One region of the Comamonas sp. GW821-FHT11H03 genome, then DNA from elsewhere that is predicted to be linked to it. Evidence: riboswitches for the same ligand, from Rfam matches in the RefSeq annotation. Region 1 holds a riboswitch; each other region holds the start of a gene.
The links. A riboswitch is a leader RNA that binds a small molecule or an ion and turns the genes downstream of it on or off. The one in region 1 is predicted to bind glycine.
Positions count from the first base shown of each region.

Region 2: linked by a shared signal. The riboswitch ahead of AC1RTQ_RS07030 (D-amino acid dehydrogenase) and the one ahead of AC1RTQ_RS14985 (trimeric intracellular cation channel family protein) in region 1 are both predicted to bind glycine.
Region 3: linked by a shared signal. The riboswitch ahead of gcvT (glycine cleavage system aminomethyltransferase GcvT) and the one ahead of AC1RTQ_RS14985 (trimeric intracellular cation channel family protein) in region 1 are both predicted to bind glycine.

Region 1 covers NZ_JBXARF010000006.1:145,306-152,917, forward strand. The annotation lists gene AC1RTQ_RS14965 (efflux RND transporter periplasmic adaptor subunit) at 1-229, shown strand, start outside; gene AC1RTQ_RS14970 (efflux RND transporter permease subunit) at 229-3,327, shown strand; gene AC1RTQ_RS14975 (TolC family protein) at 3,393-4,637, shown strand; gene AC1RTQ_RS14980 (cytochrome b) at 4,756-5,280, shown strand; glycine riboswitch at 5,532-5,624, shown strand; glycine riboswitch at 5,638-5,757, shown strand; gene AC1RTQ_RS14985 (trimeric intracellular cation channel family protein) at 5,810-6,475, shown strand; gene mnmC (bifunctional tRNA (5-methylaminomethyl-2-thiouridine)(34)-methyltransferase MnmC2/FAD-dependent 5-carboxymethylaminomethyl-2-thiouridine(34) oxidoreductase MnmC1) at 6,617-7,612, shown strand, end outside.
Region 2 covers NZ_JBXARF010000002.1:564,417-572,028, forward strand. The annotation lists gene nhaA (Na+/H+ antiporter NhaA) at 1-1,100, opposite strand, end outside; gene AC1RTQ_RS07025 (DMT family transporter) at 1,452-2,384, shown strand; gene AC1RTQ_RS07030 (D-amino acid dehydrogenase) at 2,545-3,813, opposite strand; glycine riboswitch at 3,985-4,084, opposite strand; gene AC1RTQ_RS07035 (amino acid permease) at 4,628-6,148, shown strand; gene dinB (DNA polymerase IV) at 6,342-7,559, shown strand.
Region 3 covers NZ_JBXARF010000003.1:380,847-388,458, reverse strand. The annotation lists gene AC1RTQ_RS10080 (MolR family transcriptional regulator) at 1-102, opposite strand, end outside; gene gcvH (glycine cleavage system protein GcvH) at 150-524, opposite strand; gene gcvT (glycine cleavage system aminomethyltransferase GcvT) at 649-1,785, opposite strand; glycine riboswitch at 1,850-1,975, opposite strand; glycine riboswitch at 1,995-2,105, opposite strand; gene AC1RTQ_RS10065 (energy transducer TonB) at 2,194-2,769, opposite strand; gene AC1RTQ_RS10060 (MBL fold metallo-hydrolase) at 2,783-3,865, opposite strand; gene AC1RTQ_RS10055 (hypothetical protein) at 4,016-4,345, shown strand; gene AC1RTQ_RS10050 (DHA2 family efflux MFS transporter permease subunit) at 4,415-6,043, opposite strand; gene AC1RTQ_RS10045 (HlyD family secretion protein) at 6,059-7,363, opposite strand; gene AC1RTQ_RS10040 (efflux transporter outer membrane subunit) at 7,515-7,612, opposite strand, start outside.

The DNA.
Region 1 (7,612 bases):
GCAGTCGAAAGCAGGAAACCGTCTGCGCATCCCCGCCTCAGCACTGGTGTACTGGCAAGGCCAGACCGGTGTGTTCATTCGCGCGGCCAAGGGCGTGCGCTTCGCCCCCTTGTCGGTGGAAACCAGAGACGAAGCTACAGCCGTGGTGCGCGGAGTGCTCCCAGCAAATGCGGAGGTTGCGATTGCAGGTATCGCTGCGCTCAAGAACCTGCTGTCCGGAGGTCAGTGATGCTGGCTAGGCTGATCGATTTTTCGCTGCGTCAGCGCGCTCTAGTGCTACTCGCAGCCCTGGCACTGGCACTGGCGGGCGCCTGGGCCTATGTGCATCTGCCCATAGATGCGTTCCCCGACATCTCACCAACCCAGGTCAAAGTGATCCTGAAGGTGCCGGGCATGACGCCTGAAGAGGTGGAGCAGCGCGTCTCCACGCCCGTCGAGCAGGAGCTACTGGGTCTGCCGCACAAGACCATCGTGCGCTCGGTTTCCAAGTACGGCATCAGCGACGTGACTGTGGATTTTGCCGAGGGTACGGACGTCTACTGGGCTCGCCAGCAGGTCTCCGAAAGGCTGGCCGGCATACAGCGCGACCTGCCTGCTACCGCAGAAGGAGGGCTGGCCCCCATCACCACGCCGTTGGGCGAGATGTTCATGTTTACGGTTGATGGCGACACCTACTCTCTGGCCGAACGCCGACGTGTGCTGGACTGGGTGATACGGCCGGCCTTGCGCACTGTCGCCGGCGTTGCCGACGTGAGTGCCTTGGGCGGCGTGGTACGGGGCTACGAGGTGATTCCCGACCCTGCGAGGCTGCGTGCGCGTGGCGTGACCTTGGACCAGTTGCGTCAGGCACTCGAAGCCAACAATCGCAACGATGGAGCAGGCCGACTGGACCGAGGTGAGGAGCATTGGGTGGTGCGCGTGGAAGGTGGCGTGCGCGGGCTCGACGATTTGCGGGCCGTCGTGATCGTTCCGGCCAGAAACGGACAGGTTGCAGCCACGGTAGGTGATGTGGCGACGGTACGCCTGGGCGAGGCCACTCGCAATGGCGCTGTGAGTCGCGACGGACATGGGGAAGCCGTCCAAGGACTGGTTCTGGGACTGCGCGGCGTGGATGCTCGCAGTCTGGTCGATGCAGTGCAGGCCAGACTGGACGAACTGGAACCGCGCCTGCCCAAAGGGATGAGCATCCAGGTGTTCTATAACCGAGGCGAACTAGTTTCGCGTGCTGCCGGCACTGTGGTGCGCGCATTGGTCGAAGCCAGCGTGCTCGTAGTCGTCATCCTTTATCTGTTCCTTGGCGGCGTGCGCGCTGCATTGGTAGTGGCGGCCACACTCCCTCTGTCCATGCTGGTCACATTCCTACTCATGCGCTACGTGGGCCTGACGGCCAATCTGATGAGCCTGGGGGGTCTGGCCATCGCTTTGGGCATGTTGGTGGATGCCTCGGTGGTGGTGGTGGAGAACATCGAGACAGCACTGGCTCACAGTCAAGAAGATGCGTCTTCGGCAGGGTCCGTGGACCGTTTCGGCCTGATCCGGGATGCCGTATCGGCAGTGTCTGCCCCCATGCTGGCAGGCGTTTCCATCATCGCCATTGTGTTCCTGCCGCTGCTGACGCTGCAAGGCCTGGAAGGCAAGCTGTTCGCTCCAGTCGCCCTGACCATCGTTCTGGCCCTTGGCGCGTCTGTACTCATCGCATTTACTGTTGTTCCAGCACTGGCTTCACTACTGTTGCGCTCGCATGCCAGTGATGCGCCCTGGCTGATGCGAAAACTGGCGGGCAGCTTTGCCTGGATGCAGGCCTGGAGTCTCGCGCACCGACGCGCAGTATTCGGCATCGCCGTGGCAACACTCGCTGGTGCGGCGGCCCTGTATCTGTCCGTCGGCAAGACCTTTATGCCGACCATGGACGAAGGCGATCTTATCGTTCAGTTGCAGAAGGCTCCGTCGATATCGTTACCCGCTTCTTTGGATATGGACCAGCGCGTGCAGCAAGCGCTGCTTAAAGAAGTTCCAGAAATCCGCTCCATCGTAGCCCGCACGGGCTCAGACGACCTAGGGCTGGATCCAATGGGCCTCAACGAGACCGACACCTTTCTTGTGCTCAAGCCACGTGCTCAATGGCGTGGCAGCAAGGAAGATATTGCAGATGCCATCCGCCGCGTGATGGAAGGCTTTCCGGGCCTGATCTACGGCTTTACGCAACCCATCGAGATGCGCGTGTCCGAGATGCTGACGGGCTCGCGAGGCGACGTGGCCATCAAAATCTTCGGCTCCGACTTAGCCAAGATCGATGCTGCAGCCCAGGCGATTGCTGCACGCATGCGCACCGTCTCCGGTGCCGCCGAAGTCATTGCACCCAGCAACAGCGGAGTGCAATACCTGCAAGTCGTTCTCAATCGTGCTGCACTTGGTCAATCCGGCTTTTCTGGTGATGCCTTGCAGGCCCAGTTACGCGCATTGATTGAGGGCGATCGTATAGGCATCGTGCCCGAAGGCATGGTACGTACGCCGCTACTGCTTCGTGGTGGAACGGCGCTGCGGCACTCACCCGAAGGCCTGGCAAGCCTTCTTGTGACCGCCCCCGACGGGACCACCTGGCCACTCACTTCGCTAGCGACACTTTCCCCTCAGGACGGACCGGTACGTATCGACCATGAGGACGGAGCACGCTTCGCCGTGGTTCAGGTCAATGTCGAAGGACGCGATCTCGCAAGCTTCGTCAACGAGGCCCAGGCATCTGTGACTGCCGACCCCGCCCTCAAGGATCTGCGCATTGTCTGGGGGGGCCAGTTCGAAAACCAGCAGCGCGCGGCCGCCCGCCTTGCGTTGGTCGTGCCTGTGGCGCTCTCGGCGATCTTCGTGTTGCTGGTTCTCACCTTCCGCTCAATGCGACAGGCCTTGCTGGTCATTGCCAACATTCCGTTCGCACTAGTGGGAGGCATGGCCGCATTGCGCATCAGTGGCGAATACCTGTCGGTGCCCGCCTCTGTGGGCTTTATTGCACTGCTGGGCATTGCCGTGCTCAACGGCGTGGTGCTGGTTTCGCACTTCAACGCACTGCTGGCGTCAGGGATGGAGCTGACCCAGGCTGTACGCCAAGGCGTGCGCGACCGCCTCAGGCCTGTGCTTATGACGGCCTGCATCACGGCCCTGGGCATGGTGCCGCTGCTGCTGGCTACTGGCCCTGGCTCGGAAATTCAGCGTCCGTTGGCCGTCGTCGTGGCAGGGGGATTGATTAGTTCCACGGCTCTGACCTCGCTGTTGTTGCCACTGCTGTTTGAGCGCTTTGGCGTAGCACGCAGTGCTAAGGGAGTACAAAAATGAAAGCTGCAAACGCTTTTTGCAATAGCGCCCTGGGTAACTCCAAATCGTATTTTCTGAGTTTGCCGATGAAAAATCGTCTGCTTCATGCCTGCGTCGCAGTGCTACTTTTTACGAGTGCAGCCCAGGCTCAGAGCTACCTGCCTTCGGAGGCGGCAGTGCGCATGGCAGTAGAACAGTCGCCTACCGTGCAAGCGGCCGACGCAGCACGAAGGGGCGCTCAGGCTCGAGCCGACGGTCTGCGCGTTGGCACTCATGAAACGGTAGTCAGAGCTAGTGGTCAGCGCCGTTGGACCCATGATGGCTCCGGTCAGCGCTTTACTGAAGGCCAGATCGCGATAGAGCGACCACTGCGACTTTGGGGAAAGGCCGCAGTTGATGCAGAGCTAGCCGAGGCAACTAGAGCCACAGGCCGTTTGGCAGCGCAAGACGCCCGGCACGAAACGGCACGTCAGTTGCTGGCTTTATGGTTCGCGGCTCTACGCGCTGGTCAGGCCCGCCAGGCGGCGCAGGGCAATGCCGATGCCGCTGCGGAATTGGCCCACATCACCGAGCGTCGCCTGCGTGTTGGCGACGCGGCCAGACTTGAAGCCGAGTTGGCCGCCGCCGAGCAGGCCCGCATGCAAGCAGCACTGGCAGGGGCGGAGGCTGCACAGACCTCGGCAAGGGCCGATCTCTGTGCGCGGTTTCCCGATCTGTGTCCCATGGCCGGCACTTCCACTGATGCGGCCACCTTGCCCACACCCCCGAGCGGATCAGAGACTCAGCTGCGTTTGCGCTACATAGAGCACAGCCATGAGTATCTACTGGCACAGTCCGAGGAGGCCTTGGCGCTGCACCAGGCCCACCGCACGGATCTCGAGCGCCGCCCCGATCCCACAGTCGGAGTGTTTGCGACTAGCGAGCGTGGTGGCTCCGAACGTATTGCAGGCATCAGCATCAGTTTGCCAATAGGTTCGGTACATCGACAATCGCAGGCAGCGGCTGCGCTGGCTGATGCCGACGCGGCACTGTCACGCCGTTTGGCGGTGGAGAGGCGACTGCGCGCCGAGTTCGATGTGCTCTGGAGTCAGTTGAAAGGAAAGCGTGCGGCAGCCACGGCACAGGCTCAAACAGTGACGCTTCAGCGCAGTGCGACCGACAGAGCAATGCGAGCCTATCGTGCCGGTGAATCTGGATTAGCCGATCTGCTGGCGGCACGCCGGGTGCTCGCTGAGGCAGTGCTGGCTGAGCGCATGTCACACATCGACACGCTGGAAAGCGACAGTCGTCTGCGGCTGGACTTGCATGAGATGTGGGATTTTGATGATTAATGCAGCCTGGATCTACCCTCGACGTTTTCTGCCCTGCAATCTGAATCAAACCAATTCGACGCAACGTGATGAATGACGGATATCACCACGTTCTTCGCCGAAAGATAAGGAATCAACAATGACCCGTTCAGACTCATATCCTCGCTCGCTGGTGCTGTTGCACTGGCTGGTTTTCGTCGCAGCAGCGCTCGCAGTCGCTGCCATCGAGCTCAAGGGCTTTTTCCCAAAGGGGTCAGCTGATCGTGCGCAGATGACTCTATGGCATGAGAGCTTTGGCCTCGCCGTATTGCTGCTCATGACAATCCGCCTTGTGGTGCGCGCCAGCGTCCAAGTGCCGCCGCTGCCCCCAGGTCCTCGTTGGATGGAGATTTCTGCTCACGCTATGCACTGGTTGCTGTACCTGTTGATGCTGGGTATGCCGGTGCTGGGCGTATTGGCCTTGGCTTGGTCTGGTAAGCCCATTGCTTTTTTCGGGGCCTCTTGGACATTGCCGTTGACTGTCGATGTGCCACTGGGCCGCAGCATCAAGGAGATTCACGAGGCAGGAGCGAACTTGGTATTCGCTGCCGTGGGTCTTCATGCAGCCGCCGCTCTATGGCACCAGTTCATAGTTAAGGATGACCTTCTGCTGCGTATGCGTTGAGCTTTGACTACGTCAATATTCGATGGGGGCCAACGCCTCGCATAGTAGTGACAGGCAGGCTCCTATCGCCATTGCGGCCAAGCCCAGGCTGATACTTGTCCCATACTTAGAGCCGCTTGTATGTATACAGGTGTCGGGGTAAGGGAGCAGAGCCGCTAGGGGCGGCCTTTGGCGCCCTGAGTCGGCAGCCGCAGAACCACACCCACACAGGTATTAACCCGAATAAAGTCGCTAAAACTGGCTAAAATCGCGCCCATCCCGCGGGAGAGCGGAGCCTTTCAAGGGTTCCCGCCGAAGGCGCAAACTCCCATAATCGCTCAGGCAACAAGTACCGCAGGTGGGTCTGACAGGACCCGGATATCGCCAACTGGAGAGCAGCCCGCAACCACAAGTCTGCAGGGCTCACCGAAGGGGCAAGCATGCGCACCACGAAGGTGTTCGTGCGCAACTCTCAGGTAAAAGGACAGCGGGAGAGGCAAGCCGGACACTCCCGCCGATGTGAGTGGCTGGTCTATTTTCAAGTGCCTTCATGCTTCCTTCCGTCTCTTTGCTGGACTCGTTCCAGGCCTCCAACTTCACCGTCATGCTGGTCATCTATCTGGTGGCCATTACCGCCGAAGCCATGTCCGGCGCACTCGCCGCAGGCCGGCGCAATATGGATATCTTTGGCGTCGTCGTCATCGCTTTCGTCACCGCCCTGGGCGGCGGCACCATCCGCGACATGGTGCTGGGCCACTACCCCATCGGCTGGACCCAGCACCCTGAATATGTGTATCTGGTCATCAGCTTCGGTCTGCTGACCACCGTGATTGCACGCCATATGCACCGACTCAAGCAGGTGTTTTTGCTGCTGGATGCCATGGGGCTGATCGCCTTTTCGCTGATCGGCTGCAATACCGCGCTGGAGCTGGGCTACCCCACCATCGTCATCATCATGGCCGGCATGATTACCGGCATCAGCGGCGGCATCTTGCGTGATGTGCTCTGCAACCAGGTTCCCGTGGTGTTCCGCCGCGAGCTGTATGCCAGCGTGTCGCTGTGCGTATGCCTGATGTTCCTGGGCCTGCGCTACCTGGATGTCAGCCCCAATATCAGCACCATCGTGTGTTTTGCCGGCGGTCTGGCCTTCCGTCTGGCCGCCATTCGTTTTAAATGGCGCCTGCCGGTTTTTTCGTACCAGCAGCGCTGGGAGTGATCGAGACGCCCCTGTGGCGCTGCGCGCCTTCCCCCTCTCTTGCTACGCAGGAGGGGGACGCAGCCATCGCTGCGGGGCGGCCCTTGCTTGGCTGCTCTGAACTAGACTGCGCCATGCATTACCCATGTAGTTTCACTTTCCATGTCTGAACCGATCACATGGATGCCGGATGGCACCCCCTATAGCTCCAGATTCGGCGATCGCTATCACAGCGAGTTCGGCGGCCTCGACCAGGCTCGCCAGGTTTTTCTCGGTGGCTGCGATCTTCCAGCTGCCTGGGCCGATGCAGCGCAGTGGCGCATTCTGGAAACCGGCTTTGGCTTCGGCCTGAATTTCCTGGTCACCTGGGCGGCATGGAAAGCCGACCACAAACGTCCGCGCATTCTGCATTTTGTCTCGGTGGAGGCCTACCCTGTCTCGCGCGAGGATCTGCTCGCGTTTTTGCCAGCCGATGAGGAGCTGCGACCGCTTGGCGAACAACTGGCCGAGCAATGGTGGGGACTGCTGCCCGGCGTGCATCGCCTGTCGTTTGACGACGGCCAGGTGCTGCTGACGCTCCATATAGGCGATGCCAGGACCATGCTGCGCAAGCAGCAGATGACGGCGGACAGCGTGTATCTGGATGGCTTCTCTCCCCAGCTCAACCCCGAGATGTGGGATGAAGATGCCATGAAGAACATTGCCCGCCATTGCCGCCGCGGCACGCAGCTTGCCACCTGGTGCGTGGCCGGCCATGTGCGCCAGGCGCTCAAGGCGCAGGGTTTCGAAGTCAAGAAGCACGCTGGCGTGCCGCCCAAGCGCCATAACCTGCATGCAGCCTACAACCCGTCATGGGAGCCGCGCCATCGCCCGGACGGCCTGCCTGCGCCCGTGGGCCATGCCGGCCGCTGCCTGGTGCTGGGTGCGGGCCTGGCTGGTGCCGCCACTGCCGCCAGTCTGGCCAGACGCGGCTGGGAAGTGACGGTGCTGGATGCGGCAGCCGAGCCCGCGGCAGGAGCATCAGGCCTGCCAGCCGGCTTGTTTTGCCCGCATATTTCGCCTGATGACAGTGTTCTATCGCGCTTGTCCAGAAGCGGCGTACGCACAACGCTACAGAATCTGCAGCAACTGAGCCAAGCACAAAAGTTGCATCCGGCC
Region 2 (7,612 bases), on a different contig from region 1:
AGCACGGCCATGGCCGTGGTCTGCGGTGCGCTCGCGCTCAGGTCTATGTCCGAGAATTGCACGCCGGCATTGGCCAGCGCAAAGATGGGCATGATGCAAAACGCCACCCAGGGATGCAGAATCATGGGCAGGCGCAGAGCGGGCGGCAACAGGTCGCGCTGTGCGAGCTGGGCGGTGCGCAGCTCCTGCAGCAGGTGCTGCGGATCGGGCCGGCCGCTGAGCATCTGCTCGCCAGCCTTGCGCATCGCCGTCTGTGCCGTGATCAGCAGCGGCATGGGAGTGGGGCGTACAAACACAGGCGTCATCAGACCCAGCACCACACCTGCCAGAGTGGGGTGAGCGCCGGTCTTGAGCAGGCCGAACCAGAGAATGGCTCCGGGCAGCACATACAGGGGCGCGGCGGCAATGCCCATGCGGTTGAACAGCAGCACCAGCAGCACGCCAGCTGCGGCAACTACAAAGCCCATGGCCTGCAGGCCGCCCGAGTAGAAGAACGCGATGATGAGCACGGCCACTATGTCGTCGATGATGGCCAGGGCCAGCAGGAAGATGCGCAGTGCACCCGGGATATTGCGGCCCAGCAAGGCCAGCACGCCCACGGCAAACGCGATGTCGGTCGCCGTCGGAATTGCCCAGCCGTTGAGCAGTGTCCTGTCGTTGCCCGCGAGGGCCACGTAGATGAGCGCGGGCACGGCCACGCCGCCGATGGCTGCGATCAGCGGCAGGCTGGCCTGGCGCAGGCTGGCCAGCGCGCCGTTGTGCAGCTCGCGCCGGATCTCCATGCCCACGACCAGAAAGAACACCGTCATCAGAACGTCGTTGACGATGAAATGCAGATCGGTGCTGAAGCTCCATGGGCCAAGCGTCAGCGCGACGGGCGCATGCCACAGTGCAAAGTAGCTTGGAGCTGCAGCGGAGTTGGCCCAGATCAGGGCTGCCGCAGCGGCCAGCATGAGCACCATGCCGGCGAAGGACTCGATATGCAGCAGGTGCGAGATTTGTGCCTGCACGCGCTCGGTCGCGGATTGCAGCGCGGGGACACGGGGCGAATTTTGGGATGCAAAAGGCGCAGGGGCCTGCACAAGTGTTTGTGGGTCCATGAGTTGGTAGGTGTCTGAAGTCGTGCGCTGAAGGCGTTCTGCACCCGAGGCAATGCCTGCTGGTGCCGTCTGCATTCCTGGACGACTGACGCGCTGGCGGCCCGACCTGCGCATGAACATTCACCTGCCATCGCCACCTCGTGCGGCGGGCACCCGGCTGAAATTGTAGCTAAAGACGCAGCAATGGCCTGGATATGGGGTTTATTTGCCGGGAAAAAGACGTCGCCATCAGCACGGAAGCCGTTCGTGCTTCACGTCGCCTTGGCTTGAGCGGGCGGACTGCACGAATCGCGTCAGCACTGCCCGGCAGCCGGCGCTATGCTGGCGCGTTCACAAAAAAGAAAGCGTCTCATGCCGGGCATAGGAATGGAATATCTGTGGGTGGGAGTGGTGCTGTTTGCGGCGGCGGCGCAGACGGTGCGCAACACGGCCCAGCGCTCGCTGACGACGCAGGTCGGCACCCTGCCGGCCACGCTGGTGCGCTTTCTCTATGGCCTGCCGTTTGCCGCCGTCTATCTGTTGGCGCTGTATGGTCTGGGCGATCCGTCCCAGGTGCTGCCGAAGTTCAGCGTCGCGTATCTGGGCTGGATTGCGCTTGGTGCGCTCTTTCAGGTCGCAGCCACGGTCGCCTTGCTCATGGCCATGAAGGAGCGCAACTTTGCCGTGGCGGTCACGCTGTCCAAGACCGAGGTGCTGCAGGTGGCCCTGTTTGCCGCCATGTTCCTGCATGAGCTGCCGACCCGGCTGGCGCTGCTGGCCATGGTGCTTGCCACGGTGGGCGTGCTGATGCTGTCGCTGCCGCCGCGCGGGCAGCTGTTCACGCTCTCGGCCTGGACCAGCAAATCCTCGGTCTACGGGCTGATCTGCGGCGCCTGTTTTGCGCTGGCCACGGTGGGCTTTCGCGGCGGCGCGGTCGAGATCGCAACACTGGGCGTGAGCTCGCCCTGGTTGTCGGGGGCCTGGGGCGTGCTGATTGCGCAGACCATGCAGTCCGTCGTCATGAGCGCCTGGATCGCCAGAACCCATGAACAGGGCTTGCGCCCCATCTTCAAGGCCTGGCGCATCTCGCTGCTGGCCGGCAGCATGGGCGCTGCGGCCTCGCTGGCCTGGTTCACCGCCTATGCCATGCAGGGGGCTGCCGCCGTGCGCACCCTGGGCATGGTGGAGGTGGTGTTCAGCTATATCGTCTCTCGCAAGGTGTTCAGCGAGAAGCTGTCGCTGACGGAAAAGCTGGGCATGGCGCTGATGATGCTGGGCCTGGTGCTGATCTGTCTGCAGCTCTGATTTCAAGAGCTGCTTGCGCTTTTCAGTGTTCATTTTCAAGGTGAAAAGTCCTTGAAATTAAACGTGGAATAGCAAAATAAGCTCCTGAAAAAATAGCTTTCTGCAGCGAGAATGCGCGATGCCGTGCCTGGCTTGTTGCTACAGTTCCTTGAAGCCGCTATCAGGCGCTGGCGGTGGTCAGCGTGGCCGGCTGTGACCGCCTGCTGGCGCTGCCCATGGACTGCAGCACGACATCGCCGACCATGTCGGCGGTGACGGCCGACAAGGTCCAGCCCAGATGGCCGTGGCCGGTGTTGTAGAACACGCAGGGCTTGTTGCCAGAGCCCACGCGCGGCAGCATGTCCGGCATCATGGGACGCAGACCGGCCCAGGGCACGACGCTGCGTGTGCTGACGCCCGGGAAGCATTGCTGCACCCATTCGATGAGCGGTCGGATGCGGTCGGCGCGGATGTCCTTGTTGTAGCCGTTGAATTCGGCCGTGCCGGCCACGCGGAAGCGATCGTCACCCAGGCGGCTGGTGACCAGCTTGGTCTCGTCGTCCAGCAGGCTCACCAAGGGGGCAGCGGCTCGGCTGGCTTCATCCGTCAGATTGACCGTGATGGAATAGCCCTTGACCGGGTAGATGTTGACGCTGTCGCCGAGCTGAGCGGCCAGCGCGCGGCTGGCCGTGCCCGCGCAGACCACCATGGCGTCGAAGGTCGAGGTTTCGGTTTCCAGACCCTGGCGCACGGTTACGCTGGCCTGCTTGCCATTGCTGTCCACCGCCACGATCTCCTGACCGTAGCGGCATTGCACGCCCAGTCGCTCGCAGGCGGCGGCAAGGCCGCTGGTGAACTTGTGGATGTCGCCGGTGGAGTCGCTCTCGGTGAAGTAGCCGCCATAGAAGGTTCCGGACAGGGTCGGCTCGATGGAGCGCATCTCCTGCGGTGTCACGGCGCGGCGCTCCAGCCCGCCTTTGGCCAGCAACTGGGACACCTTGCCCGCATGTTCAAAGCCTGCTCGGTCGCGGTAGATATGCAAGATGCCTTTTTGCTTCAGATCGAAGTCAATGCCTTCGCTGGCCGCCCAGCCAAACAGGTGTTCGCGTGCCGCAATCGCCAGTCTGGCGGTCTCCACGGTGTTTTTCTCGTAATGGGGGATGGCAGCGAGAAACTGGCAGAACCAGGAAATCTTGTGCCAGCTGGGCTTGGGGTTGAGCAGTAGCGGAGCATCGCTCTTGAGCATCCATTTGAGGCCCTTGACGATGGTGGACCAGTGGGTCCAGACCTCGGCGTTGGAGGCCGAGAGCTGGCCGCCATTGGCGAACGAGGTTTCCATGGCGGCATAGCGCTGCTTCTCGAACAGGGTGACGGAAAATCCGCGGCGTGCGAGGGCGTAGGCGGTGGTCACGCCCGTGATGCCACCGCCGATGACGGCGATTGTCTTCATGATTCAGATTCCAGATGCGTCAAGGGTGGAGCCCGTGCGCAACATGCGCAGCGGACGCCCCCTCTGTTCTGGACCTGAGAGATTCACGAGGCAGGGCCTTGCGGCGCTGCTCGCTTGCTCCTTCGGTATGCCCGGCGGACGATGACGTCCGGACATTCTTCAGAGTGTCTGAAAGCGATGCCGATCCTTTGGCCTGAGAGTTTCCGGGGCGGTTGCTCCTTCGGCGCTGCATGCGCCAAGTTTGCGCTGCAGTCTCTCTCGGCATCACCGGGCTGAGAGCCTGTGGGCAAATGTAGGAAGAATGGCGGCGTCTGGATATACGGGTTTACTCGACTTCTGCGCCAGGGGGCAGCCATGGCCGATCATGCCGCTTCTGTAATATTTGATAGCAATTACCGCATGTGCCCTGTAGAACTCAATGTTGTTTGACCATGAAAGTGAATATATTCATGCGCAACATGCTTTCAAATTCATAGCTATAAGCTCTGTCAAGAGTGCCTGAGCAGCCCCAGAGTCAGCCCCTGCATTGGCACAGCGGCTCATGGACGTTGGTGGATTTGGGCAAAATATCGTCTTTGCCTGTCAATGGGCCCGGCGATATCACCGCTTTGCCATTGAAGCACCCGACCGGGGTGGCTGCCGATTCAGAATGCAACTGGCCTATCCGCCATGGCGTTCTGCTGTCATGGCTTCGTTCCTTTGTCCTTGTTGACCGCGACCGTCATGGTCGCCTTTTTGCGTTGCCAGTCGCAGCGCCTGCGGGATGGTTGGGTGTTTTGTCCGGATGGGCGCAAACCATTACAACAAGACATTTATGTCCCAACCCAACTCAAGCCAGCAGCTCGCGCCGACTGGCGATGGTGACGATAAGCAGCCCCGCTTGCACCGGGTGCTCAAGCAGCGCCACCTGAGCATGATCGCCATTGGCGGCGCCATCGGCACGGGCCTGTTTGTGGCCTCCGGCTCGGCCATCGCCCAGATCGGCCCCGGCGGTGCCGTGCTCACCTATCTGCTCATCGGCATCATGGTCTACTACATCATGACCAGCCTGGGCGAGCTGGCTGCCTTCATGCCTGTGGCCGGTTCCTTCTCTACCTATGCCTCGCGCTATGTAGATCGCGGCTTCGGCTTTGCGCTGGGCTGGAACTTCTGGTTCAGCTGGGCCGTGGTGGTGGCGGTGGATCTGGTGGCCTCGCAGCTGGTCATGGCCTACTGGTTTCCGAATGTGCCGGGCATCCTCTGGAGCGGCCTGTTCCTGCTACTGATGGTGGGGCTGAACGCGTTTTCCGCGCGCGGCTTTGCCGAGGCCGAGTACTGGTTCGCGCTGATCAAGGTGCTGGCCGTGGTGGCCTTTCTGATCACCGGCGTGCTGATTCTGTTCGGCATCATCAGCAACGGCCATGCGCCCGGTTTCGAGAACTGGACCACGGGCGATGCGCCTTTCGTCGGCAGTTTCGCGACCTTTGTGGGCGTGGCCATGATCGTGGCCTATTCCTTCCAGGGCACGGAGCTGGTGGGCGTTGCGGCGGGCGAATCCGAGAATCCGCGCGAGAACGTGCCGCGTGCGATTCGCCAAGTGTTCTGGCGCATTCTGCTGTTCTATGTGCTGGCCATCATCGTCATCGGCTTTCTGATTCCCTACACCGATCCGCAGCTGCTGCGCACCGATGTGGCCGATATCGCCGTGAGCCCGTTCACGCTGGTGTTCCAGCACGCGGGCCTGCTGTCGGCGGCCACGGTGATGAATGCGGTGATCCTGACCTCGGTGCTGTCGGCCGGCAACTCGGGCATGTATGCGGCCACGCGCATGCTCTACAACATGGCCACCGAGGGCAATGCGCCGCGCATCTTCTCCCGGCTGACCCAGAACGGCGTGCCGCTGGTGGCCTTGATCGGCAGCACGCTGGTGGCCAGCCTGTGCCTGTTCTCCTCGCTCTACAGCCCGCAGGCCGTCTATATCTGGCTGCTGAATCTGGCCGGCATGACGGAGTTCATCGTCTGGCTGGGCATTGCCGTCAGCCACTACCGCTTCCGTCGCGGCTATGTCATGCATGGTCATGATGTGGGCCTGCTGCCCTACAAGGCCGGCGCCTTCCCCTTCGGACCCATCTTTGCCTTTGTGCTGTGTCTGGTGGTGACGCTGGGCCAGAACTACCAGGCCTTCCTGGAAGATCGCATCGATTGGGGCAGCGTGGTCTCGACCTATCTGGGCATTCCGCTGTTCCTGCTGTTCTGGCTGGGTTACTGGCTGGTCAAGCGCAAGACCTGGATCAGCTATGCCGATATGCGTTTTGACGAGCTCGAAGACATCAAGCAGGGCAAGGTGTCGTCCTGAGGCGGTTTGAGCCTTCCCCTTCTTCGTGCGGGAAGGGGTAGCGGCAGGGGCGGGAGCTGCTTGCTGTTTCCCGGTGCCCGTGTGCCTGTTTGACGCATGGCTGCCGTCTCTTGCCAGCGCAGGCAAAATCGGCACTGTGAGCGATCTTCCCACCAGCCCCGAGCCCAGGCCCAGGCGCATAGCGCATCTGGACATGGATGCGTTCTACGCCTCCGTGGAGCTGTTGCGCTACCCGCAGCTCAAGGGGCTGCCGGTGGTGATCGGCGGCGGGCGGCGCAGCTTTGACGAGCAGCTGCTGGCGCGGCATGCGGGGCGGGCGCTGTCCGAGATCCCGGTGGCGGACTTTCCGCTGCTGCGCGATTACACGGGGCGCGGCGTGATCACCACGGCCACTTATGCGGCCCGGCAGTTCGGCGTGGGCTCGGCCATGGGCATGATGAAGGCCGCCAGGCTGTGCCCGCAGGCGATTCTTCTGCCCGTGGACTTTGCCGAGTACCGGCGCTTTTCGCGGGCCTTCAAAGAGATCATCGTGTCGATTGCGCCGCTCATGGAGAACCGTGGCGTGGACGAGGTCTACATCGACTTCACCGACGTGCCCGGCGGCCAGCGCGAAGGCGGACGCGTGCTGGCCCGGCTGATCCAGAAATCCATCTTCGACGCCACGGGCCTGACCTGCTCGGTCGGTGTGGCTCCCAACAAGCTGCTGGCCAAGATGGCCAGCGAGTTCAACAAGCCCAACGGCATCTCCATCGTCCAGCCCGAAGATCTGCAAAGCCGGATCTGGCCGCTGGCTTGCCGCAAGGTCAACGGCATAGGGCCCAAGGCCGATGCCAAGCTCAAGAGCCTGGGCATAGAAACCATTGGCGACCTGGCCGCGCAAAGCCTGCCACAGCTGCTGCACTGGTTTGGCAAAAGCTATGGCCACTGGCTGCACGAGTCGGCCTGGGGGCGGGACGAGCGCGCCGTGGTGACCGAGAGCGAGCCGGTGTCCATGAGCCGCGAGACCACCTTCGAGCGCGATCTGCATGCCGTGCGCGACAAGGCCGAGCTGGGGGCCATCTTCACGGACCTGTGCGAGCGGCTGGCCGAGGATCTGCGGCGCAAGGGCTATATGGGACGTACGGTGGGCATCAAGCTGCGCTATGACGATTTCAGGATCGCCACGCGGGACCAGACCCTGAACCTGCCGATACAGGATGCGGCTGCCATCCGCCTGGCTGCAGGCCAATGCCTCAAGCGCGTGCCACTGGGCAAGCGCATCAGGCTGCTGGGGGTCAAGGTTTCGGGCCTGATCGCCGAGCAGCTCTGGCAGGCCAGCGCTCACGATCCGGTGGCAAGAGAGCTACTGCTGAGGCCTTATGGTTTGACCTCCGTCAAGCATTTGGATCCCTATACCGCATCTCTGTTCTGAGCCTGGGGGATCGGGAATCATCACTGTGCGATGATTCAAGTGTGAATTTGTGT
Region 3 (7,612 bases), on a different contig from region 1:
GTCGTAATAGAAGTCCTGGGCCGCGATGCGCGCAAAGGCCGGGTGGCTGGTCTCGCGGGCGAGACCGACGTCCGGATCATCGAAATACAGAATGGTGCTCATGGCTGCATGCAAAAACGGCCTTCGCAATGCGAGGGCCGTTGATATGCTTAGTGGTCCTTGGCGAAATCGTTGTAGGCGGTCTCTTCCATCAGAGCCTCGAGCTCGCCCACATTGCTCATCTTGACCTTGAAGAACCAGCCTGCGGCCAGCGGGTCGCTGTTGGCCAGCGACGGGTCATCGCGCAGGGCTTCGTTGACTTCGACGATCTCGCCGGTCACGGGCATGTAGACATCGGCAGCAGCCTTGACGGATTCGACCACGCCAGCCACATCGCCGGCCTTGAAGGAGGATCCCACGGCAGGCAGGTCCACAAACACCACATCGCCCAGCGCATCCTGTGCGTGTACGGTGATGCCGACGATGGCGGCATTGGTGTCAGCGGCGTTGATCCACTCGTGTTCTTTGGAATACTTGATGCTCATGGAAAGCTCCAGATGGGGGATTCAGGGGAATCGGGTGTTGTTTGAGAAAGGTCCAGCTCGCACTTTAGCGGTGTTCTGGCCGCTGTTTGGCAAACTGGCCCGTCTCATGCACGGCTGTAGAGACCTAGCCGCGGTAGTAGCGGGTGGGAACGAAGGGCGTGGCGACCACCTTCATGGGGACGGGCTTGCCGCGCACCATGGCGAAGAATTCCGTACCGATGGCGGCATAGTCGGGCTCGACATAGGCCAGCGCCACAGGCTGGTTGAGCGTGGGGCTGAGCAGGCCGCTGGTGATGTGGCCGATATGCTGTCCGTCCATGTTTTCCAGCACGGCGGGCTCGCGCACGGGAATGCGCTCCAGCGCGATCAAGCCCACGCGCTTGCGGCGCAGCGATTGCGGGTTCTGCAATTGCTCCAGCACGATGGCCGCGCCGGGAAAACCGCCCTCGCGCTCGCCGCCGGTGCGGCGCACCTTCTGCATGGCCCAGTTCAGCGCGGCTTCCACCGGGGTGGTGCTGGTGTCTATGTCGTTGCCGTACAGGCAAAGTCCGGCTTCAAGGCGCAGCGAGTTGCGCGCGCCCAGGCCGATGGGGGCCACCTCGGGCTGTGCCAGCAGAGCTTGGGCAAAGGCTTCGGCTGCTTCGCCGGGCAGGGAGATTTCAAAACCGTCCTCGCCCGTATAGCCGCTGCGCGTGATGTAGAGCGCATGGCCCTGCCAGTCGAAGTGATTGCCGGTCATGAAGACCAGTTGCGCAACACCGGGAATCAGGCGCGAGAGTGCCGCAGCGGCTTGCGGGCCTTGCAGGGCCAGCAGGGCGCGGTCGGGCAGTGGGACGACCTCGCAGCGGCTGCCGATGCTGCTCTGGATATGAACGATATCGGCCTCTTTGCAGGCACCGTTGACGATGAGGAACAGATCATCGCCGCGATTGACGAACATCAGGTCGTCGAGAATTCCGCCTTGTTCATTGAGCAGCAGCCCGTAGCGCTGCTTGTGCAGGCCCAGGTCCATGACATCGACGGGCATCAGCGATTCGAGGGCGGCAGCGGCATCGGGGCCGCGCAACAGCAACTGGCCCATGTGCGAGACATCGAACAGGCCGGCGGCCCTGCGCGTGTGCAGATGCTCGGCCATCAGGCCTTGAGGGTATTGCACGGGCATTGAGTAGCCGGCAAACGGCACCATGCGGGCGCCCAGTTGCTGGTGCAGGGCAAGCAGCGGCGTGGAACGCAGATCGGAAGAGGTGGCGGCAGCAGTCACAGGCAAGCGCTCCGGTGGTCAAAACCCAATGAGTGGCCATGCATGACTGGGCCATGCTTGGCGGGCTTGCCCTGCTGTCCGCTTTACCTGAGAGATTCACCGCCTTTGCTTTCGCGGGCGGTTTGCTCCTTCGGTGGATGTCGGCGCACATACGAAATGACGGCCTGCATCTCTCTCCAGCAAGGGACGCTGCAGGTTTGCACACCTTGCAGCGCTTGTCAGTCCTTTTGCCTGAGCGTTTTGACACCGGGTAGGGGGTCTGCGCCTTCGGCGGTGCGAGGCAGCTTCAAGCTGCAGGCACTCTCTCCTGACGTTGGCAATTCTAGCGGTGGGCAGGGTGCCTGCACCACCGCAATGAGTGGATTTTGGGGTTTTCGAGCACAGATCGTCGTCACTGAGCTTGCGCTCTCACTGCGGGTCCGTGTTCATGGTGGGCGTGCGAGGGGCGTCGACCGCTTGGCGCGGAAACACCAGTTGGTAGGGCTGCTCGAAGCAGGCTGTCACGGGCTGGCCCTGGCGCATGCCGGGCTTGAACTTCCAGCGTTCGAGCGAGCGCATGATGGACTTCACGATGCGGGGATCGGTATCGGCGGGCTGATAGGCCACACGGCCGAGTTGACCCTGAGCCGTGACCTCCAGGCGAAAGACCACCGTGGTTTCCAGCCCGTTTGGAAACCAGTGGGCGCTGATGAAAGGCGTGGTGTGGCGGCGTGGCCGGGGTTGCTGATCGAGCTGGGCGGGGGGCGTGCAATCTGCATGGATCCAGGCAGGCCACTCCGTGCTCTGTGGACGCTTTGGAGATGCCGCCGGGGCAGGTGTCAGCTCTGGCTTTGGGGAAACCGTCTGCGGTGTGTCGGCGCTCGCAAGCGGCTTGGGCTGGCTGTCATCAGGAAGGCTGGAGCAGGCACCGAGCAGCAAGCTGAGCAAAGAAGCGGCGACAAGGTGTGGGGTGCGCGTAGAGTCCATGACCGCATTGTCGGCCATGTCGGCAGCGCGTTCAGGGTTGCACCGGGCGCAGGTCCAGCTCCTTGTTGTCGGCCTCGGCGCAGGCGCGCCACCAGGCCGAGCCCGCATGCGGAGCGCCCAGGTCCAGGCGCTCGCCCATCATGGGCGTGGCGACCTCGATACCGTGCTGTCTGCCCAGTTTCAGAATCTGCTCGAACGGGTCCCACCAGGCATGCATGGCGAGGTTGAAAGTGCCGTTGTGTATGGGCAGCAGCCATTGGCCGCCGAGATCCCGGTGGGCCTGCACGGTCTGGGCCGGATGCATATGGACATAGGGCCAGTGGGCGTCGTAGGCGCCGGTCTCCATCAATGTGACATCGAAGGGGCCGAAGCGCCTGCCGATTTCGGCAAAACCGTCGAAGTAGCCGCCATCGCCGCTGAAGAAGACGCGCAGCGGCCTGTCGGCCTGGAGCTCTTCTATGGTCCAGGAAGCCCATAGGGTGCGGTTGCCGTCGCGCAGGCTGCGTCCCGAGAAATGCTGGGCGGGCGTGGCCGTGAAGCGCAGGCCGTCGACCTCGCTGCCCTGCCACCAGTCGTGCTGCACGATCTTGTCGGCCGGCACGCCCCAGGCTGCCAGTCTGTCACCCACTCCCAGGGGGCACAGGAAAACTCCCACCTTGGGCGCGAGCACGCGAATGGTGGCGCGGTCCAGGTGGTCGTAGTGGTCATGCGACAGCAGCACGCCGCGCAAGGCTGGCAACTCGTTCAGGGTAATCGGCGGGGCATGAAAGCGCTTGGGGCCGGCAAACGATAGCGGCGAGGCACGCTCGGAAAATACGGGGTCCGTCAGCCACCAGCCGCCGCGCAACTTCATCAGCAAGGTCGAATGGCCCAGGCGATACAGGCTGCGCTCGGGCGCGAGGCTCAGCTCGGCCGTGCTCAGCGGCAGCACGGGCAGCGCCTTGCCCGGCTCGGAATCGGCCGGCTTGTTGAAGAAGAACTTCCATAGCGTCCCTGCATCGGGCTTGGGGCCGTCGGCCGGACGTGGATGCGTGTTGCGAAAGCGCCCGCCCGTGTATTGAGGCGAGTCCTCGTAGTCGGCGATGGGGGTGTTGAGGCTTGGTTTGCGAAACAAGATCGGACGCCTTAGTAAGACAATTGCCGCAGTTTGGGACGGTTTGCCGCGCTGCAAGAGCCGGCTTGCGAGAGGCCGTATCGCCGGGGCGGCCATTGCCCTGATCCGATGGGGCGAATGCGACACTCGCTGCCTGAGGAGCAAATGCACATGAATCCCATGGTTCACAATCTGGAGAGCATGCTGGCGGCCGGCAAGGACGGTGCGCTGCTGCGCTATACCCTGGGCAAGGCCTATGCCGACGATGAGCAGATGGCCGTGGCGCGCGAGCATCTGAGCAAGGCCACGGCACTGGATGCCGAATACTCCGTCGCCTGGAAGCAACTGGGCAAGGTAGAGCTGGCGCTGGGCGATGCGCAGGCGGCGCGAGCCGCCTGGCAGCAAGGGCTGAGCTGCGCCCAGGCCAAGGGCGATGCCCAGGTCGTCAAGGAGTTGCAGGTGTTTTTGCGGCGCCTGGACAAGCAGGCTGACAGCGTTTAGGAGCTATCAAAAAAATAGCTGAAAACGCTTGTGAGTCAAGCGTTTTCAGCCAATTTGGTCTGACGTCAATCAGTGTGCGCCGGCGGCCGCGTCGGCGGCTCCTGCGGGAGAGGCCGGGCGCTTGGTGAACCAGATCAGCACGATCAGGCTCAGGAAAAGAAAGGACGATGCCAGAAAGATGTCGTCGGCGGCCCGCGTGAAGGCCTGCTGATCGATCAGCCGGTTGATCTGGGCATAGGCCTGCTCGGCGCTCATGCCTGCTGCCTGCAGATTTTTCACCGTGCTCGCAAACGTGCCCTGGCCCTGCACCAGCAGCTCGGTCAGATGGGCGTGGTGCATGGAAGCCCGGCTTTCCCAGAGCGTGGTGGCAATCGAGGTGCCCATGGCGCCCGCCGTGATCCGCACGAAGTTGGACAGGCCTGCGGCGGCAGGAATGCGGTCTGGCGTCAGCCCGCTCAGCGTGATGGTGGTCAGCGGAATGAAGAAAAAAGCCATGGCACCGCCCTGAATCAGCGTGGGAATCAGGATGTGGGCGAAGTCGGTCTCCACGGTGAACTGCGAGCGCATCCACAGCACCATGGCAAACACGATGAAGGCAATGGTTGCCATCTTGCGCGGGTCCCAGACGCCGACCTTGCGGCCCACCATGGGCGTGAGCAGGATGGCCAGCAGGCCCACCGGCGCCAGGGCCAGGCCGGCCGAGGTGGAGGTGTAGCCCATCCATTGCTGCAGCCACAGCGGCAGCAGCACCACATTGCCGAAGAACAGGCCATAGGCGATGGACAGCGCGATCGAGCCAGCCGCGAAGTTGCGCCGCTTGAACAGGCGCAGATCGACGACGGGATGGGCGTCGGTCAACTCCCAGACCACGAAGACGGCAAAGGCCACCACGGCAATCACCGCAAAGGCGATGATTTCATTGGAGGCAAACCAGTCCAGCTCCTTGCCCTTGTCCAGCATCAGCTGCAGCGCCGCCACCCAGAGCACGAGCAGAGACAGGCCCACGGTGTCGATAGGCAGTTTGCGCGTGGGCGTTTCGCGGTTGCGGTAGATGCTCCATGTCATGAGGGCCGAGAGCAGGCCCACGGGCACATTGATGTAGAAGATCCAGGGCCAGGAAATATTGTCCGTGATCCAGCCGCCCAGCAGTGGCCCCACCACGGGCGCGACCAGCGTGGTCACGCCCCACAGCGATAGCGCCACACCGGCCTTGGCGGGCGGATAGCTGGACAGCAGCAGGGTCTGCGACAGCGGAATCATGGGGCCGGCCACGGCGCCTTGCAGCACACGGAACAGCACCAGCATCTCCAGCGAGGAGGCGAAGCCGCAGAGCCAGGAGGTCAGCACGAACAGCAGCACGCTCATGGTGAACAGGCGCACGGCGCCGAAGCGCTGGGTGAGCCAGCCCGTCAGCGGCACGGAGATGGCATTGGCCACACCAAAGCTGGTGATGACCCAGGTGCCCTGGCTGGGGCTGACGCCTACATCGCCGGAGATGGCCGGAATGGCCACGTTGGCGATGGAGGAGTCCAGCACGTTCATGAAGGTGGCCAGCGATAGCGCCAGCGTGCCCAGGGCGAGCTGCGCGCCCTTGAGCGGGGCGATGGCAGGCGGCATGGGGCGGGCCGCCGGGGCTGGCGGTGAATCGCCTGGCGCAGGTCCGCCTGGCGCAGGATTGGCAGAGGTCGTGGAAGTCATGGCTGATTCCGCGTCTTATTGCACAGGCTGGGCAGCGGGCTGGGTGGGCGCGGCCGGGGCGGGCAGATCGGACAGCTGGGTCAGCGCAGGCAGCTTGTCGCCCGCGATGATGTGCTGGATGCGCTGCTCGGCCTGGGCCAGGCTGCCGTCATAGACGGTGGTCTGGGCCACGGGCTCGGTGCGCGGCGTGCTGGCCAGGGCCTGGCCGTCCTTGTCGCGGATATCGACCTTCACGTTCATGGACAGGCCCACGCGCAGCGGGTGCTGCTTGAGCGCTTCGGGCTCCAGGCTGATGCGCACGGGAACGCGCTGCACCACCTTGATCCAGTTGCCGGTGGCGTTTTGCGCAGGCAGCAGCGCAAACGCCGCACCCGTGCCGGCGCCCAGGCCCACGACCTTGCCTTCATAGCTGGTCTTGTCGCCGTAGACATCGGCGTTCAGCTCCACCTTCTGGCCCATGCGCAGATCGGCCAGCTGGCTTTCCTTGAAGTTGGCATCCACCCAGAGCTTGTGCAGATCGACCACGGTCAGCAGTGGCGAGCCAGCGGCCACGCGCTGGCCCAGTTGCACGCCGCGCTTGGCCACAAAACCGTCCACGGGCGCGATCAGGCGTGTGCGCTGCAGGGCCAGATAGGCCTCGCGCACTTTGGCTGCGGCAGCCATGACGGCCGGGAAGTCCTCGGCCGTCGCTCCCTTGGTCTGGGCTTCGGCGGCCGTCAACTGGGCCTTGGCAGCGCGCACGGCGGCTTCGGCGGCCGCCACAGCGTTGCTGGCGGCCGTGGCCAGGGCCTTGGCATGGTCAAACTCTTCCTTGCCCACGGCGCCGGTGGCCGTGAGCGGGCGGCGGCGCGCCACATCGTCGTTGGCTTTGGCGGCATCGGCCTTGAGGCGCAGCAGATCGGCTTCGCGCTGGGCCACCTGGGCGGCCAGCGGGGCGTTGTTGGCGTACAGGGTGCGGGTCTGGCGCGCGGTCTGGGCCAGTTGCGACTCGGCCTGGGCCAGTTGCACCAGATAGTCAGCAGGGTCCAGCTGCACCAGCAACTGGCCGGCCCTGACATAGTCGGTATCGTCGGCGCCGATGCTGATCACGGTGCCGCCGACCTGGGGTGTGATCTGCACTACGTTGCCGGCCACATAGGCGTTGTCCGTGGTCTGGTAGTTGCGGGCCACCATCCAGTGCCAGCCGCCCCAGGCGATGGCGGCCACGGCGACGGCGGCCGCCACGATGGTCAGGCCCTTGCGGCGGCCCGCAGGGTTGGCGCTGGGTGTAGCTGCCGCAGGAGCTTGGGGAGCGTTCTGAGTAGGCTTGGTGTCGGTCATGATGTTGGCGCTTTGTTATCTGTGAAGCGGTTTTGCGCTATTTAAAAAGAGGAGCTACTGACGCCTGTCAATAAAGGAATTTAAGGTGTTTTAGCCTTGAATTCGTTGGTAGGAAAGCGCTAGCAGCTATTGATTTTGTTGAGTGCGGTGTTTATTGCAGGGCAACAGCCGGGGTGTCGTCGCTCCAGCCACCGCCCAGGGCTGCGGCCAGGGCCACTCGGGTGTCCAGCTCGCGCGCCTGCAGGTCCA